2 regions of the Variovorax sp. CCNWLW186 genome follow, and region 1 is predicted to be linked to the other one. Evidence: riboswitches for the same ligand, from Rfam matches in the RefSeq annotation. Region 1 holds a riboswitch; the other holds the start of a gene.
The links. Region 1 has a riboswitch for glycine ahead of gcvT (glycine cleavage system aminomethyltransferase GcvT). Riboswitches for the same ligand answer to the same signal wherever they lie in the genome.

Region 1 (5,860 bases):
GGTGACGCCGCTGGTGTCCTTGAGCGGGCGCAGGTCCAGGATGCATTCGTGCGCAACGTGGCCGTTGGGGCTTGCGTACAGCGTGGGGTAGTGGTCCTTCAGCCGCGCGCTGATGTAGTTGGCGCTCAGGATGGCGGTTTCGGTTGCGGCCTGCAGCCCCTTGGCGCCCATCATGCGGCAGTACATCCAGCTGATCGGCAGCACGGCCGCATTGCCCAGCGGCGCCGCGGAAACCGCACCGACGCCGTTCGACGCGATGCCGGCCGTCGCATGGCCCGGCAGGTACGGCACCAGGTCTTCGACCACGCACACCGGGCCCACGCCCGGCCCGCCGCCGCCGTGCGGAATGCAGAAGGTCTTGTGCAGGTTCAGGTGGCTCACGTCGCCGCCGAATTCGCCCGGCGCGGCCACGCCGACCAGCGCATTCATGTTGGCGCCATCGACATACACGCGGCCGCCGTGTTCGTGCACCAGCTCGCAGAGCTCTTTCACGCGGGTTTCGAACACGCCGTGCGTGCTGGGGTAGGTGATCATTACCGCGGCCAGCTTGTCGCTGTGCTTTTCGCAGGCGCGCTTCAGGTCGTCCATGTCGACGTTGCCCTGCGCGTCGCAGGCGGTCACCACCACCTGCAGGCCGACCATTTGCGCGCTTGCGGGGTTGGTGCCGTGCGCCGACGAGGGAATCAGGCAGATGTTGCGATGGCCCTGGCCCTTGGCCTCATGGAAGGACTTGATCGCCAGCAGGCCCGCGTACTCGCCCTGCGAGCCGGCATTGGGCTGCAGGCTGATGCCCGCGTAGCCGGTGGCTTCGCAAAGCCACGCGCGCAGCTGCGCGTCGAGCTGCGCATAGCCTTGCTGCTGCTCGGCGGGCGCGAAGGGGTGGATGTTCGCGAACTCGGGCCAGGTGATGGGGATCATCTCGCTGGTCGCGTTGAGCTTCATCGTGCAACTGCCCAGCGGAATCATGCTGCGGTCGAGCGCCAGGTCCTTGTCCGAGAGGCTGCGGATGTAGCGCAGCATCGCCGTCTCGCTCTTGTGCGTGTTGAACACCGGGTGCGTCAGAAAGGCGCTGGTGCGGCGCAGGTCTTCGGGCAGGCGCGGCGCGGTGTTGGCCAGGTCGTCGAAACGCGGCATCGGCGTGCCCGCGGGCACGAACAGGGCCCAGAGCGTTTCGATGTCGGCGCGCGTCGTGGTTTCGTCGAGCGAAATGCCCAGGTGCTGCTGCAGCCGCTGGCGCAAGTTGACGCCGGCCGCGGTGGCGCGCTCGATGATCTTCGGCGTGTCTTCGCCTGTGCGGATGGTCAGCGAATCAAAGGCGGTGCCGTTGACCGGCTCGCGGCCCATTTGCGCCAGGCCCTGCGCAAGGATGGCGGTGAGCGCCGCCACGCGCTGCGCGATGCGGGTAAGTCCGTCGGGCCCGTGGTACACGGCGTACATGCTGGCCACAACGGCCGGCAGCACCTGCGCGGTGCAGATGTTCGAAGTGGCCTTCTCACGGCGAATGTGCTGCTCGCGCGTTTGCAGCGCGAGGCGGTAGGCGGGTTGGCCGTGCGTGTCGACGCTCACGCCGACGAGACGGCCCGGCAGCGAGCGCTTGAATTCGTCGCGGCAGGCCAGGTAGGCGGCGTGCGGGCCGCCGTTGCACAGCGGCATGCCGAAGCGCTGCGTGGTGCCGCAGACGATGTCCGCGTCCCATTCGCCCGGCGGCGCGAGCAGGGTGAGCGCGAGCAGGTCGGCCGCCACGCAGAAGGCGGCGTCGCACTGGTGCGCATGGCCCGCGAGCGGGCGCAGGTCATGCACGTGGCCGGTGGTGGCGGGGTACTGCGCGAGCACGCCGAAGAATTCGCAGCTCGCCATCAAGTGCGGCAGCGTCTCCGACACGGTGCTCACTTTCACCTCGATGCCCAGCGGCGCGGCGCGCGTCTTGATGACCTCGATGGTCTGCGGGTGGCAGTCGCCCGACACCAGGAACACGTTGCTCTTGCTCTTCACGCTGCGCTTGGCGAGCGTCATCGCCTCGGCGGCGGCCGTGGCTTCGTCGAGCATCGAGGCGTTGGCAATGGCCATGCCCGTCAGGTCGCACACCATGGTCTGGAAGTTGAGCAGCGCTTCCATGCGGCCCTGCGAAATCTCGGCCTGGTAGGGCGTGTAGGCGGTGTACCAGGCGGGGTTCTCGAGCACGTTGCGCAAGATCACGCCCGGCGTGTGCGTGCCGTAGTAGCCCTGGCCGATGAAGCTCTTGAACACCTTGTTCTTCGCCGCAATGGCCTTCAGTTCGGCCAGCGCGTCCGCCTCGGTCACCGGCGCGGGCAGCCGCATCGGCCTGGCGCGTCGAATGGCCGCGGGCACGATGCCGTCGATGAGCTCCGCCCGCGTTTCCGAGCCGATCACCGGCAGCATGCGCGCCTCGTCTTCCGCATCGATGCCGATGTGGCGGGCGAGAAATTCTTCGGCGTTCTCTAGTTGTTGCAGGGAAGGCTGGGCGGGAATCGGCATGGCGGTAAAGGCTCGGGGAATGAGGAAGGGCGGCTGAAGAACCCGGCGGATCAGGATTCGGCGGCGAACTTGTCGTAGCTGGCGGCGTCGAGCAGCGCGTCGAGTTGCGACGGCTCGCTGAGCTTGACCTTGAAGAACCAGCCGGCGGCCAGCGGGTCGGTGTTGGCGAGCGAGGGATCGGCGCGCAGGGCTTCGTTCACTTCGGTGATCTCGCCCGACACGGGCATGAACACATCGGCCGCGGCCTTGACCGATTCGACGACACCGGCCACTTCACCTTGCGCAAAGGTCTTGCCCACTTCAGGCAGATCGACAAAGACCACGTCGCCCAGCGCATCCTGCGCGTGCACGGTAATGCCGACAGTGGCTGCGTCGCCTTCGGCCGAGACCCATTCGTGGTCCTTGGTGTACTTGATGCTCATGGTGAAAAACTCCTCGTGGAAAAAATGATCTGATTCAGGCAGCGCAGAGCCTAGCCGCGGTAGTAGCGCGTCGGCACGAAAGGCAGGGTCGAGACTTCCATCGGCACCGGCTTGCCGCGCACGATCGCCTGCACGCGCGTGCCAGGCTCTGAAAACGCGGTGGCCACGTAGCCCATGGCAACCGGGCGATCGGCCGTCGGGCCGAGCAGGCCGCTGGTCACAATGCCGATGTCCCGGCCTTCGAAAGATTGCAGGAGCGTGCCGTCGCGTACCGGAACGCGTTCCAGCGCCACAAGGCCGACGCGCTTGCGCTTCAGGGTGTCGTGGTCGGTGCGGCCCGCGGCGCCGGCCGTAGCGGCGGCCAGTTGCGCCAGCACCTTGGCCGCACCCGGAAAGCCGCCTTCGCGCGCGCCGCCCGTGCGGCGCACCTTCTGGATCGCCCAGTTGAGCGAGGCCTCGACTGGCGTGGTGGTGGTGTCGATGTCGTTGCCGTACAGGCAGAGCCCGGCTTCGAGCCGTAGCGAATTGCGCGCGCCCAGGCCGATGGGCTTGACCTCGGGCTGCGCCAGCAGCAAGCGGGCGAGGGCGTCGGCATCCTTGCCGGCCACCGAAATCTCGAAGCCGTCTTCGCCCGTGTAGCCGCTGCGCGTGGCAAAGGCCGGAATGCCGCCGATCTGCACCGCGCCGCCGGTCATGAACACAAAGCGCTCGATGCCGGGCGACAAGCGGGCCAGCACCGTGGCGGCCTGCGGGCCCTGCAGCGCGAGCAGCGCATGGTCGGGCATGGGCTGCACGTCGCAGCGGGCGCCGATCTTCTGCTGGATATGGGCGAGGTCGGCCACCTTGCAGGCGCCGTTCACGATCACGAAGATCGAGCCGTGCCCTTCGTTGAAGAACATCAGGTCGTCGAGGATGCCGCCTTCGTCGTTCAGCAGCAGCCCGTAGCGCTGCTTGCCGGGCGCCAGGTCGATCACGTCGACCGGCATGAGGGTCTCGAATGCGGCGGCGGCATCGGGCCCCACCAGGCGCAGCTGGCCCATGTGGGAAATGTCGAACAGGCCGGCCGCGTCGCGCGTGTGCTTGTGCTCGGCCATGAGGCCGGCCGGGTATTGCACGGGCATGGAATAGCCGGCAAACGGCACCATGCGGGCACCCAGTTCCACATGCAGGTCGTGCAGGGGCGTCTTGAGCAATGGGGCGTCGGATGATGATGAAGCGGAAGCGGCCACGGGGCACTCCAAAGGGGCAGTCGAATTCCATGGCGCAAGCCATGGGCCACCCCTGCTGTCCGCTTTACCTGAGAGATTCGCCCCACGATCGGGGTTTGCTCCTTCGGTGGGCCGCCGCATCGTCAAGATGCAACGGCCTCTCTCCAGCAAGGAAACGCCGGCATGCGCCAGCGCCTTGTCAGTCCTTTTGCCTGAGCGTTCGGGAAACCCCTGCGCCTTCGGCGGCCTCGCGTGGCGAAGCTCTCTCCTGACCCTTTGAAGTGTAGTGGATCGCGGAAGGCCTCAGTGCACGGTTTCCGAAGCGGGCGGCAGCAACCTTTCGATACGCTCGCGCAGCGATTCGGCCCGCTCGGCGCCTGCGGCTTTCTCGACTTCATTGAGCATCAGCGCGGCAATCGTCAGCATGGCGTCGCGGTCGCGGGCTTCGCGTAGCGCATCGCGCATCTGCAGCGCAAACTTGGGATCGCGCCGCACGAACATGCGCTCGCAGATGTCGAACAGGAACATGCGCGTGGTGGCCAGGGAACGTTTGCCGTCGAAGTTGTCGGTCGAGGTCTCTACACGGATGGGCTCCGCCGCAGGAGCCGGAATCGGCGTGTGTGCCGGGCCCGCCGAAACGGGTAGGGCGGCTTTGGGCTCGGCGACCTGCGCGTCGTGCAGGTACCCACGGTTCATGAGCGCCCGCAGCGTCTGTTCGGCTTCGTCGCGGCTTGCGAACAGTGGGCTGAAGTCGGTCAGCGAACGCCGGCCGTCGGCCATCAGCAGCAACGCGCGCTCGCGCTGGCTGAGCGTGCGCTGCCCGCCTTGCAGTTCGTCGCGTGCCTTGTCGGTCTTGGTGGGAAACATGGCGCCACAGCTTTCGGAATCGAAGGCTGCAGCATCGTTGGGGCTGGTGACATCTTTGTGAAACGTTTTCCTTACAGGGGCATTTGCCGCATAAAAAAGGGCAGCCCGCGAAGGCTGCCCTTTTTAAATCTGGTTTTCCCGTCGCCTGCTACTTGGCGTACACCAGGTCGCGCAGCGCGAGCGATATCCACGGCACGTAGGTAATCACCATCAGGCAGGCCAGGATCACCAGCACGAAGGGAATGAGGTACTTCACGATCCGGTCGAGCGAGATGCGGGCCACCGTGCACGCCGCGAACAGGTTCACGCCGAAGGGCGGGGTGATCATGCCGAGCGCGAGGTTCACCACCATGATGAGCCCGAAGTGCACCGGGTCGACGCCGAAATGCACCGCCACAGGCGCCAGGATGGGCGCGAGCACGATGATGGCCGCGCTGGTCTCGATGAACATGCCGATGACGAAGAGCGCAGCGTTCACGCCCAAAAGGAACATGGTCGGCGACTTCAGCACCTCCTGCAGCCAATGGCCAATGGCGTCGGGCACGCCCGCGCGCGTGATCAGGAAGGCGAACAGGCCCGCGTTGGCGATGATGAACATGATCACCGCCGACGACAGCACCGACTTGCGCAGGATGAGGTACAGGTCCTTGAGCTTGATCTCCCGGTAGATCACCATGCCGACCACCAGCGCATAGAACACCGCCACCGCCGAAGCCTCGGTGGGGGTAAAGATGCCGCCGTAGATGCCGCCCAGGATGATCACCGGCATCAGCAGTGCCCAGCCGGCCTGCCAGGTCGCCTTGCCGAAGGACATGCGGCCGTCGCCGTCGTTCTTGCCCCAGCCCTTCCACTTGCAATACACCCAGA
Region 2 (5,860 bases), on a different contig from region 1:
GCGCCGGCATGCCGATCGCATACGCATCCGGCTCGACGGTGCGCGCAGCCGTGCGGTGAAGCTGGCCATGGCGCACGGCTGCACCTTCGCCTCGGAGCCGGCGGGCCTGTTCGGTTGGGTGGATACGGGCGTGGACACCGACGCGCTCACGCAGCGCATGCTCGACCAGGGCTACCTGCTTGCGCCGGGTTCGCTCTTCCATGCACGCAGGCCGCCGAGCACGATGATGCGCATCAACTTCGCGACCTCGCAGGACGCCGCATTCTGGAAAGTGTTCAGCAAGGTTCGCGCGGAGCTGTGACAGCTCCGGGCAGGTAAACGCGAGGGCCTCAGGCCCAAATCGCCGGTGCGTTGGAGTAAGCTGGCATCACAAGAAAACCCAACCCGGAGACCTGTGCATGAGCAACCCCAGCCAGCCTTTTGACTTCAGTCAATTCGTCCCCGGATTCGACTTTTTGAAGAATCTCGCCGGCGGTGCCGCCGCCGGTTCGGGCGCCGGTGCGAGCGCGGTGCCCGGCTTGCCGAGCCTTGCGAGCTGGGTGGCGCCCACGCTCAGCGTGGAAGAGGTCGACAAGCGCATCCAGGAGCTCAAGACAGTGCAATATTGGCTCGAGCAGAACGGCCATGCGCTCAAGGCGACCATCCAGGCGCTCGAGGTGCAAAAGATGACACTTTCGACCTTGCGCGGCATGAACGTGCGGATGGAAGATATCGCGAGCGCGTTCACCAAGCAGGCGGCTTCGGCGGCGCCCGCGGCCGCGTCGGTTGCCGCTCCGCCGGCGGAGCCTGAGCCCGAGGTCGAGGCGGAGGAGGAAGCACCGGCGCCCGCCAAGAAAACGCGCAGCAAGACCGCGTCGGCATCTGCCGCATCGGGCGGCGACGGTGGCGTGATCGATCCGATGCAATGGTGGGGTTCGCTGACCGAGCAGTTCCAGCAGATCGCCACATCGGCCCTGCATGACGCGGCCCAGATCAAGGTGCCGGCACCGGCCGCCGCTCCCGCAGCTTCAAAGCCGGCCGCAAGGAAGGCGACAGCAACCGCCGCCAAAAAGAAGGCGCCGACCGTCGCGCGAAAGCGAACGACCGGACGGCGCTGACGTCATACATACACATCTTGAAGAGAACGGGTTGGCACGCATCATGAAGTTGTTTCCCTCCGGTCACGCCACCCATCCGCAATGGCGCATGGCGGCCGGCCTTGTGCTGGCCCAGTTGCGCGCCCAGATGGCGCTGCCCGACTACGCCTCGGCACCGACGCTCGGGCTGCTCTACATCACCGACCACTACGCGTCCGATGCGCAAGACATCCTCGACCACCTGAGCGCCGAGCTTCCGGAGGTGACCGACTGGTCCGGCACCGTCGGCATCGGTGTGTCGGCCAACAATGCCGAATACTTCGACGAGCCCGGCCTGAGCCTGATGCTCTGCGCGCTGCCGAGCGATCAATATCGTGTGTTCTCCGGCGTGGCTCCACTGGGCAACTCCGAGATGAGCGGCTTCGAAGCGCATACGGCGCTGGTACACGCGGACCCGGCCACCCCCGATCTCACCGAATTGATCGGTGAGATGGCGGGCCGCACCGACACCGGCTACCTGTTCGGCGGCCTCTCGTCGGGCCGTGCGGGCGCCTTGCAGTTTGCGGTCGGCGGCAACGGCAACATCCGCGGCCACGGCGCGGCGGGCGGCGTGTTCTCGGGTGGCTTGTCGGGTGTGGTGTTCGGCGAAGGCGTGCGGCTGGTGTCGCGCGTCACGCAAGGCTGCCAGCCGCTGCGCTCCGGCGGGGGGCGCGAGCGCGAGATCACCGAGGCCGACGGCAACCTGCTGCTCAAGCTCGATGGCGAGCCCGCACTCGACGTGCTGCTGGCCGACTTGCAGGTCTCGCTCGAGCGCCCGCAGGAAGCCATCGACGCCGTGCGCGCCACCCTGGTGGGCCTGGCCGATGCGGGCAGCGACGGCATCCGCCGCACCGGCGACCTGGGCGCCGACGTGCTGGTGCGCCACATCATCGGCCTGGATCCGACGCGGCGCGGCATCGCCATTGCCGATGTGGCCGAGGCCGGCATGCGCCTGACCTTCTGCCGGCGCAATGCACAGGCCGCGCGCGCCGACCTGATGCGCATCTGCGCGGAAATCCGCGAAGAACTGGAGCCCGAAGAACAGACCCTGGCCACCGCGCGCGCGGTGGCGGCCGGGGAGGCCGAAGCAGCGCCGCACCCGGCGCGCCGCATTGCCGGTGCCGTGTACGTGAGCTGCTCGGGGCGCGGCGGGCCACACTTCGGCGCACCGGGCGCCGAGTTGCAGATCGTGCGGCACGCGCTGGGCGACGTGCCGCTGGTCGGTTTCTTTGCGGCGGGGGAGATTGCCCGGCACCACTTGTATGGGTATACGGGGGTGTTGACGGTGTTTACCGGCAACGACTGACCGCCGCCACGGCCAGATCAGGCCGGCTGGAGCAGGCGCGCTGCTGGCGTAGGCATGCCGGCAAACGCAAAATCGACTTCGGGTGCAAGCCCGCTCACGATCCGCGCCACCGACTTGCCCGAGCCGCACGCATGCGTCCAGCCGAGCGTGCCGTGCCCGGTGTTCAGGTACAGGTTGGGCAGCTTCGTCTTGCCGATCAAAGGCACATTGCTCGGCGTCGCGGGGCGCAGGCCGGTCCAGAACTGCGCCTGCGTGGTGTCGCCGGCGCCGGGGAAGAGCTGTTCAACGCGCCGCACGATCGCTTCGCAGCGCACGCGGTTCAAGTCGCGGTCGTAGCCATTGAGCTCGGCCGTGCCGGCAATGCGCAGGCGGTCGCCGGAGGCCGACGTATAGCGCGAGAACACCAGCTTGAACTCGTCGTCGGTCAGCGAAACCTGGTGCGCCTTCGTCGCGTCTTTGACTGGCAGCGTGACCGAATAGCCTTTGGCCGGATAGATCGGCAGGCGAATGCCCAGCGGCGCGGCATACAGCGGACTCAATGAGCCCATCGCAAGCACGAAGGCGTCGCCGCGAATGCGTTGGAAGCGGCCTTCGCTGTCGGTAGCTTCCACGTGGTCGATGCTGCCGCCCGCTTCGCGCAGCGCAGTCACCGTGTGGCTCATGAGGAACTTCACGCCGGCTGCTGTCGCAAGGCGTGCCATTTCGCGTGCGAAGAGGTTGGCGTCGCCGGATTCGTCTTCTGCCGTGTAAGTGGCGCCGGCCAATTGCGGACGGATGTGGGCCAGGGCGGGCTCGATCTTCACTGCCTCATCCGCGGAGATGACTTGCCGTTCGCAGCCGAGTGCGCGCATCTGCTCGGCGGGCGCAAGAGCGCTGTCGAACTCTTTCTGCGTCGTATAGAAGTGCAGGATGCCTTGCGTGCGCTGGTCGTAGGCGATGCCGGTGTCGCGCCGCAATTGCTGCAGCACTTCGCGGCTGTAGGTGCCCAGGCGCACGATCTGCTCGATGTTGTGCTTCGTGCGGCCGGGGGTGCATTCGCGCAGGAACTGCAAGCCCCAGAGCCATTGGCGCATGTCCGCGCGAATGCGAAAGAGCAGCGGGGCGTCTTCCTTGCCCAACCACTGCAGCACCTTGAGCGGTGCGCTCGGATTGGCCCAGGGTTCGGCATGGCTGACGGAGATCTGCCCGCCGTTGGCAAAACTGGTCTCGGCGGCGGGGGTGGCCTGCCGGTCGATGACGGTTACTTCGTGGCCGAGTTGCTGGAGGTAGTAAGCCGAGGTCACGCCGAGCAAGCCGGCGCCAAGAACGATCACGCGCATTTCAAGTACCTTTGAGGTTGAAGCGCTTGAACCGCGGGCGAGGTTGCTATCGAATAAATAGCAAGCAACCGGACGACCGCCGTCCAAGTTGCCGCTCCCCCTGTCCTCGGTACCTGAGAGATTCACCCGTTGCGCCCGCAACGGGTTTGCTCCTTCGGTGCATCACGCAAGGTGATGGCTCTCCAGACGGCGTGTCAGTTGGTGCAGTACATGCCACGAAACTCTTTGAAAGAACTTCAACGGTTTCGTTCGGCCGACCTGAGCGTTTATGGGAGTTTGCGCCTTCGGTGGAGTAGTAAAAAGAACTACTCGCTCTCCTGCATTAACGCCATTGTAGGCTGGGACCGCGAAGAGCCGACCATGGATTTTTGACAATTCGACCAATGGGATAATTGTCATTGATTCGAAACTTCGGGGAGACTCATGATCCTGGTAACCGGCGGCGCGGGCTTCATTGGCGCCAACTTCGTACTCGACTGGCTGGCGCAGAGCGACGAGCCCATCGTGAATCTCGACAAGCTGACCTATGCGGGCAACCTTGAGACGCTCGCCTCGCTCAAGGGCAACCCGAACCACATCTTCGTGCAGGGCGACATCGGCGACAGCGCTTTGGTCGATCGCCTGTTGGCCGAGCACAAGCCACGCGCTATCGTGAATTTTGCCGCGGAATCGCACGTGGATCGCTCTATCCATGGCCCCGAAGACTTCGTGCAAACCAACGTGCTCGGCACCTTTCGCCTGCTCGAGTCGGTGCGCGGCTACTGGAGCGCACTGCCGGCTGAGCAAAAGTCTGCCTTCCGCTTCCTTCACGTGTCGACTGACGAGGTCTACGGCTCACTTTCCAAGACCGATCCCGCCTTTACCGAAGAGAACAAGTACGAGCCCAACAGCCCCTACTCAGCCAGCAAGGCCGCCAGCGACCATCTCGTGCGCGCCTGGCACCACACCTACGGCCTGCCGGTGGTCACCACCAACTGCTCCAACAACTACGGGCCGTTCCACTTCCCCGAGAAGCTCATCCCCCTGATGATCGTCAACGCCCTGGCTGGCAAGCCCTTGCCGGTGTACGGCGACGGCATGCAGGTGCGCGACTGGCTCTATGTGAAGGACCACTGCAGCGCCATTCGCCGCGTGCTCGAGGCCGGCAAGCTCGGCGAGACGTACAACGTCGGTGGCTGGAACGAGAAGCCCAACATCGAGATCGTGAACACCGTGTGCGCGCTGCTCGACGAACTGCGCCCGCGCGCCGATGGCAAACCGTACAAGGAACAGATCAGCTACGTTACCGATCGCCCCGGCCACGACCGGCGCTACGCGATCGATGCACGCAAGCTGGAGCGTGAGCTGGGCTGGAAGCCCGCCGAAACCTTCGACACCGGCATCCGCAAGACCGTCGAGTGGTACCTCGCGAACGCCGAATGGGTGCGCAACGTGCAAAGCGGCGCGTACCGCGCATGGGTCGAGAAGCAATACGACGCCGCACCCGCGGCCAAGGCCACCGCATGAAGCTGCTGCTGCTGGGCAAGGGCGGACAGGTCGGCTGGGAGTTGCAGCGCAGCCTCGCGCCGCTGGGCGAACTGGTGGCGCTCGATTTCGACAGCACCGACTTCAACGCCGACTTCAGCCGTCCCGACCAGTTGGCCGAGACTGTGCTCAAGGTGCGGCCTGACGTGATCGTCAATGCCGCGGCTCACACGGCCGTGGACAAAGCCGAGAGCGAGCCCGACTTCGCGCGCAAGCTCAACGCCACTTCGCCCGGCGTGGTGGCCGAAGCCGCCGGGCAGATCGGTGCACTCATGGTGCATTACTCCACCGACTACGTGTTCGATGGCAGCGGCAGCAAGCCTTGGCAAGAAGACGATGCCACCGGCCCACTCAGTGTGTATGGCCGCACCAAGCTCGAAGGCGAACAGTTGGTGGCCAAGCACTGCGCCAAGCACCTGATCTTTCGCACCAGCTGGGTGTTTGCCGCGCGCGGCGGCAACTTCGCCAAGACCATGTTGCGGCTTGCCAAGGAGCGCGACAAGCTGACCGTCATCGACGACCAATTTGGCGCCCCGACAGGTGCCGAACTGCTGGCCGATGTCACGGCGCATGCGATTCGTGCCACTTTGCAAGAC

Region 2: linked by a shared signal. The riboswitch ahead of V9K97_RS24695 (D-amino acid dehydrogenase) and the one ahead of gcvT (glycine cleavage system aminomethyltransferase GcvT) in region 1 are both predicted to bind glycine.

The regions. Positions count from the first base shown of each region.
Region 1 is NZ_JBBCBO010000006.1:13,901-19,760, forward strand. It holds gene gcvP (aminomethyl-transferring glycine dehydrogenase) at 1-2,496, opposite strand, end outside; gene gcvH (glycine cleavage system protein GcvH) at 2,547-2,918, opposite strand; gene gcvT (glycine cleavage system aminomethyltransferase GcvT) at 2,969-4,147, opposite strand; glycine riboswitch at 4,193-4,304, opposite strand; glycine riboswitch at 4,317-4,407, opposite strand; gene V9K97_RS09305 (hypothetical protein) at 4,430-4,993, opposite strand; gene V9K97_RS09310 (TRAP transporter large permease) at 5,142-5,860, opposite strand, start outside.
Region 2 is NZ_JBBCBO010000029.1:9,392-15,251, forward strand. It holds gene V9K97_RS24680 (aminotransferase-like domain-containing protein) at 1-301, shown strand, start outside; gene V9K97_RS24685 (PhaM family polyhydroxyalkanoate granule multifunctional regulatory protein) at 399-1,097, shown strand; gene V9K97_RS24690 (FIST signal transduction protein) at 1,141-2,421, shown strand; gene V9K97_RS24695 (D-amino acid dehydrogenase) at 2,439-3,740, opposite strand; glycine riboswitch at 3,831-3,936, opposite strand; glycine riboswitch at 3,971-4,070, opposite strand; gene rfbB (dTDP-glucose 4,6-dehydratase) at 4,164-5,246, shown strand; gene rfbD (dTDP-4-dehydrorhamnose reductase) at 5,243-5,860, shown strand, end outside.